One region of the Lactobacillus sp. ESL0677 genome, then DNA from elsewhere that is predicted to be linked to it. Evidence: predicted binding sites of a transcription regulator. Region 1 holds the regulator's gene; each other region holds the start of a gene.
The links. The regulator LexA, encoded in region 1, represses DNA repair genes until DNA is damaged. The targets are predictions, from matches to a motif close to CNAACANNTGTTNG.

Region 1 (2,279 bases):
TCATCGCGATCATGGTTGAGACACTCATAATTAACGAATCGACCAAAGTCAAAACACCAGCCCCTGCAACATCTTGAATTGCCGAGACATCATTTGTTGCGTGAGCCATCAAGTCACCGGTTCGGTGCCGTTGGTAAAACGTCCGGTCCATTTCCATAAAGTGATTAAACAATTTTGAACGCAATTGTCGCTCTAATTCGGCCGCGCCACCCCAAATTTTTTTGCGCCAAAAATAACGGAAGCCATATAACAGTAGTGCTGCCGCAATGATGGCTAAAATTAGGACACCATATTGCGCCCAACTAATATGTCCCTGGTCAAGCTGATCCGCCATTAAGCCCAATATCCGCGGTGGTACTAAATTAACTACCGAAGTTAGTGCTAAAAATGTAATGCCGACTAAATAGCGCTTCTTTTCCTTTTTAAAAAACCAACCTAATTTAAAAAATATTCCCATTTTTATTCCTATCTGACTCAACACCAAACCAAAAAAAGGCGGGGAACAATCCCCGTCTTTGCTAGTCAATCTTAAGATTAATTATTTTGATGCTTCATCATGTTCATCACTTGGTTAACCTTCTTGGCAGACGGTTTTTGTCCCATTTGTGACATCATCGCAACAATCATATCTTCACTGATTGGTGGATTTTCCTTAAAATACTTTTTCATATATGATCTTGCACCGTAAAAGCCACCAACGAGGCCGACTAACAATGCAACAATGATTAAAACAATTGCTAATGCCAAATTCATAAAAATTAACTCCTCAAAATATCCAATAGTTATATCTTACCTAAACTTGCCTAAAATTTAAAGGTTAAAATTAATCTTTTCTTAAACCTTTGCGTCTTTGGGCTTGCTTTGCCTTTTCAGACGTGATTTCTTTACCATTTTTATCAATGATGACCATATCTTCAATGTTTTGTTTAAAACTAGCACGGAAGTTTTTCAAAAATTCCTGATGTAATTTTTTACGTTCTTCTTCCTCTTCTTTAGTTAAATTGCCAGTCTTTTTTTTGCGATATAATTCATTAATGCGATCGATTGATTTCTTTTCTTCATCTTTAGTCATTTTTACACCTCTATTAAAAAAGTCTACCTTATTTAACTCAAGAAAAAAAGTTTAAGTTCTTAGAACATTTGTTTGTCTTTAGCAAAACTTTTTGGTAAACTTACCTTATAGAAATTTTATCTTACAGTAATGGGGAGCAATTATGCCTGTTAATCATGATTCCAAACAATTAGAAATATTACGCTATATTTATGAAACCGTGGCAGACCGTGGCTTTCCCCCTACTGTGCGTGAAATCTGTGCCGCAGTTAATTTATCTTCGACCTCAACAGTTCACGGTCATTTATCCCGTTTAGAGCGCAAAGGTTTACTAATTAAAGACGCCACTAAGCCGCGAGCTTTAGAAATTACAACAGAAGGTAAACGAGCATTAGGAATTAAGCCGAGTGAAATTCCAGTCGTCGGCGTTGTTACTGCTGGACAACCAATTTTAGCCGTTGAAGATATTGAGGATTATTTTCCTCTTCCGCCAGACTTAGCCAATGATGCTGGCGACCTATTTATGTTAAAAGTGCACGGCGAAAGTATGATTAATGCTGGTATTTTAAATGGCGACAACGTTATCGTGCGTAAGCAAAGTTCCGCTATTAATGGTGAAATTGTTGTCGCAATGACCGAAGAAAACGAGGCAACAGTTAAACGTTTTTATAAAGAAAAGAACCATTACCGCTTGCAACCCGAAAATGACACAATGGCACCGATTATTCTTGACCGCGTGCAAATCTTAGGTAAGGTAGTTGGCCTTTACCGTAATAATATTAATTAATCAAAAAGACTAGAATTTTCGTTCTAGTCTTTTTGATTATCTAAATACGGCTTCAGTGCGAGCCAATCTTTTTTAATAGTTTCCGTCAATTTCCGATTATAAAAAACTGCAGCCGGATGATATTCCATTATTACCGTATATTTTTCCGTTGACCATTCATAGCCATCTTCAGCAGTATTCAACTGCAAAATTGGCGCTTGCGCAATTACTTGCCCGTGCTCTTGCGAAATGCTGTGTCCAGGACCAAGCAAGCGTTCGATTGCAGTGCCGCCAACGGTAACGATAATTTTAGGCTGAACATGCGCAATTTCATAATCGAAGAATGGTGCGTGAGCCAAAACTTCCTTCTTAGTTGGTTTACGATTCGGATGCTTAATAACCTCTTTATTTTCTTTCTTACTGAAAACAGTTTTGGTCGCGTAAGGACGACTACGAACGACG
Region 2 (2,279 bases), 440 kb from region 1:
GCAAGAAGAAAGTCAGCTGCTGACTAGTATCGGGCACTAACTGACTATAACTAACGCCCAAAGTTCGAACGGTCTCGCCATGCCAATTTTTACGAAAAAGTGCCACTAGCTCTGCTACTAGCAAGTCATTATCGTTAGTTGAGATGATCTTCTGTTGAACATTAAAGCCTTTCCGCTGACCATCCTGCTGATACTGGTTAAAGCCAACTGCCAAATTAACACACCCCGTCTGCAACTGGTGCGCCCGAATCCGCGCTGCCACCTGTTCACCAATTTCACGCAAGACAATCTCAATCTCTTGTTGGTCCGTATAATCCCGCATTAAAACCTGTGAATTGCCGTAGTGCTTCATTTTGGGAACAAACTTGTCGCTGATAATACTGCGGTCAACACCCCAACTCATGGCAAACAGCTGCTCACCAATCACGCCAAATTCTTTAGTCAAAATCGCGGGATCAGTGTGGGCCAAGTCATACATATTATTAATCTGCAACTGCCGCAATCGCTTCGCCGTTCGTTTGCCAATTCCCCAAACATCTTCAAGATTAGGAATCTGCCAAATTGTATCTGGCACATCAATATAGTGCCACGCCGCAATCATTGAGCGCCGGTGCTTAGCGGCAAGATCCATCGCCAACTTCGCCAGTAAAGGATTTTCACCAATTCCGCAAGTTGTGTACAGCCCCAAAGTTTGGCGGATTTCTTGTTGAATTTTGCGAGCAACAAGATAGGGGTCATCGCCAAATAAGTGCCATGATTTAGTCATGTCAATCATACTTTCATCGATTGAGTAAACATGAATGTCTTCCTCTGCTGCGTACTTACGGAAAATCTGCAAGACCTGCATACTACGCTTGATATAAAGGTTCATATGCGGCTCGACCAGCATTAAATCTGGCGCTTGCTTTTTAGACGGCAAATCACGCGCACGCATCACATTAGTTAAGCCATATTTCTTCTTAGCCAAAGGTGACGCTGCCATAATTAAGCCCGAGCCAAACTTAGTATTTGGTTGGTGCGACAAAACTGCTAAAACAGCCTTCATCGGATTAAGCCCAAGCCGAATCGCCTCACAACTAGCAAAGAACGACTTATTGTCAATCATAAAAATTACGCGATGCGGTTCATAACGATAATCATACATAATGGCACTTCCTTATCACAAACATTTGTTCGCTATTAATCAAAATTATTATACGAACTTTTGTTCGAACAGGCAAGAACAATTTCAGAGTAATTAACATCTTTTTGCTCAACCTTCTTATGTTTCTGAACTTAACGCAAAAGGCACAATCCGAAAATTTCAGATTGTGCCTTCTTATTTAATAGCCATAATTGTTACTTGGTATTCCCCTGCCGGAGCTGCCACAGTTACCGTTGTTTCTACCGGCTGCTTCATAATTGCCTGACCTAGTGGCGAGTCAAATGCTATTTTACCCTCGTCTAAATTAGCTTCCATGCGACCAACAATGCGGTATTCTTCGGTTTCAGCATCACCAGCAAACTTTAATGTCACTGTTTTTCCTAAGTCAACCTTGCCATCGTTAGTCTTTTCCACAATTTCGGCATACTTTAATTGCTTATCCAAGTAACGCAACCTGCTTTGCAAGTGTCCCAAGTCGCGTTTAGCCTCTGTGTATTCAGTGTTTTCTGATAAATCACCTAGACTGCGTGCCTCCTGCAAAATCTTAATTCTGCGGGGGCGATCCTTTTTTAGATCTGCAATTTCATTCTTAATTTTTTGGTAGCCTTCCGGTGTCATTTTTTGATAATAAACCACAAATATTACTCCTCTAGTTTTTTAATTTAAAATTATCCACAAGTAAAATAGCTAGTCATAGCAAACTTTCTTTCTTAAATTTAGCACTCTAAAATTAAGAGTGCTAAACATTTCCATTTTTCAAATCTGCCTACTATAATAATCAGTGTAAGGAAGAAATGAAAGTCTTCTTTACCAATAATTTAATTTTTGAAAGGAAGTTTTTACTATGGCACAAGATTTAACGAATCGTCACAATAACTTATTTGACGCAATGAATGATTGGTTTGACCTTCCACAGAAATTTTTTGATGATAACGAAATGGCAAAATTAATGCAGGCAGATGTTGCCGAAAACGACAAGAACTATGTTGTTAAGGTTGACATGCCCGGCATGGACAAAGAAAAGATTAATTTAAACTACAATAACGGGATTTTGAGCGTATCTGGCTCTAGAAAGTCATTCAAAGATTTGTCTAAAGATGACAGTATCATCCACCGTGAAAGAAGCGAAGGACAC
Region 3 (2,279 bases), 250 kb from region 1:
TGGTGCCACCGCGTTAAGAAAAATGCCGTTTCTTTCTTAGTAGTAGAATAACGCTCACGTCTAACTTTTTGATATTCAATAATATAATCCAAAGTCCATTCGGCAATTGGAACACTGTCGCGCTGACCACCTTTACGAGTTACATCAAGTGTAGCTTTTTTTAAGTTCAAATCTGCCAAGTTAACGCCAGCACATTCAGAAACTCGAATTCCCGTTCCTAAAATCAAGGCAATAATTGCCATATCGCGTTCTTTATTGATTTTGAAGGCTGGCAATGCCTGCTTATTGCAGTGCTGCTCGTACTCATTTTCAATAAAATCAAGAAACTGATATTTTAATTTACCAATGTACATGTGTGATTCAAGAATATGCGCCCGATAATTCAACGTCTTAGTATTATTAAGTGAGTCGATTTTGAGCATGACATTGCGTTCAAAGTAGGGCTGACCATCATTGTTATCAGCTGTAATCGTTAAAAACTTAAATAGGGAGCGTAAGGCATTAATTGACCGATTAATCGTTGTCGGTGAATTTAAATGTCCCTGTTGATTTTTCACGTGCCCCAAATAGTTAATGTACAGCATAATATCATTGCGCCGTAAATTAGCCAGTGTGTCAACACTCATCTGACTATTATCTGGTGCAGATGAGATTCCTTCTTGACGCAGCCAGTCAAAAAAGCGCCGAATTTCTGTTAAATATTGATATGTTGTCGTTAACGAATGGGTAGTACCAAAATTGTACTCCTTGACAAAATCCGGCATACCTTTAAGCTCAGCTTCAATTAAGTCTAAATACTTTTTAGTTTCCACAAATCTATTCTCCTTAAAAAGTTGATTACATTTAATAATTATAAAGCAAAAACAGAATGTATGTTCGAATTTTGGATTATGAAAGTGCTATAAGCGAGCAGAGGAGGGAGACTAGCGGGCTTAACGAAGTAAGTTGTAGCAAATAACTTTTGTTAAAAATAAATTCAGTCTTTATAGATATTTTTATGAATTTTAAAAATTATCTATATCTATAAGTAATTAAATAAGTTCAGTTAGTTAAAACAATTTAGCTAAAAAACACTGATACTTAGCCGTTTATACCTATCATTAAAATTATAGTTTTAATGATAGCAATTCAACAAAACTTAATACCGACACTCACAATTAAATTAATTACTCATTTATATACAAAATACAAATCATATAAATCCTTGCATAAAAAATTCAATCATTACCACTTTGTACTTTAATTACTTACCAGCAATTAACAAATTCAAACTAACTAGATTAACAGGTAATCAGTTATCAGCCAAAATAATTTCATTTGATTGTAGAATTACGTTCTCAGCAGTTATAAATAAAGCTTGTAAGAATACAAATTGAATCTTTGTATCAAAATACAGTTACTTAATCTAATTATTTACAATAGGCCATAATTTAAAGCCAGTCAGCGCTAACTCTTCTTGAAAATAATTATTTTTCTAATTAACTTTACATAATATATATTATACGAAGTTATATCTAGAATAATTTTAGTATTTACTCTTTTATATTCTTCTTCTCGACTGTTACCCCATAATTTTTTCTTACAAAGATAATAGCTGCTTAATTGTTGATTTTACTGGATAAATTTGGCAAAACAAGTTACTGACCACGCTAAGTTTACCAGATCAAAATTAATAATTACTTACTTAAACCAAGTAATTATTTAATTTGAAAGTCATTTAAGGATCCTATATTTTAAAAATTGTAAAATTTAAGCGATTACTAGGTAAAAATTAAATACATGGCATTTAATAATTAACTATACTTTAATCTTTTTGTTTAACTTTCCCATGTGACAAGCAATTACGCCATTTAAGATAATATTTGCCACTTTTTTCCTTTTTTATTTTAAGTTGAATTTTTCTAGGTGCATTTTTATTTAAATTTTCAGCAAAATGTCCTACAATACTATCTGGGGTTTTTAAAAATAATTTTTAATTTCAAATCGGTTACTTGAAATTAAAGATTATACTTATTATACTTATTATTTTTTGAAAGGGTTGATTTATTCCATGAGTATAAATTTAGGAAAAGAAATATGCCGTCGACGACGTGAACAAAAATTGACACAGGAGGATCTCGCTGAATTAAGTGATTTGTCAGTTAACTTTATTTCACGTCTTGAGCGTACTAAGAACCAAAACATTAGTATTCAAAAGCTTGATTCAATTGCCAGAGCTTTGAATACAACAACACCAGATATTATCATGAACGCTTACCGCTTCAAAGAAGTTAAGGTAG

Region 2: OZX76_RS08265 (Y-family DNA polymerase) is a predicted target of LexA. The motif match lies at 1,163-1,176, and genes of this name have one in related genera.
Region 3: xerS (tyrosine recombinase XerS) is a predicted target of LexA. The motif match lies at 866-879, and genes of this name have one in related genera.

Annotation. Positions count from the first base shown of each region.
Region 1 is NZ_CP113946.1:1,248,050-1,250,328, forward strand. Features, by position in the region: gene OZX76_RS06060 (ABC transporter transmembrane domain-containing protein) at 1-457, opposite strand, end outside; gene OZX76_RS06065 (YneF family protein) at 535-753, opposite strand; gene OZX76_RS06070 (DUF896 domain-containing protein) at 824-1,072, opposite strand; gene lexA (transcriptional repressor LexA) at 1,215-1,838, shown strand; gene OZX76_RS06080 (uracil-DNA glycosylase) at 1,862-2,279, opposite strand, start outside.
Region 2 is NZ_CP113946.1:1,684,833-1,687,111, forward strand. Features, by position in the region: gene OZX76_RS08265 (Y-family DNA polymerase) at 1-1,144, opposite strand, end outside; gene greA (transcription elongation factor GreA) at 1,319-1,780, opposite strand; gene OZX76_RS08275 (Hsp20/alpha crystallin family protein) at 1,989-2,279, shown strand, end outside.
Region 3 is NZ_CP113946.1:999,985-1,002,263, reverse strand. Features, by position in the region: gene xerS (tyrosine recombinase XerS) at 1-812, opposite strand, end outside; gene OZX76_RS04805 (helix-turn-helix transcriptional regulator) at 2,051-2,279, shown strand, end outside.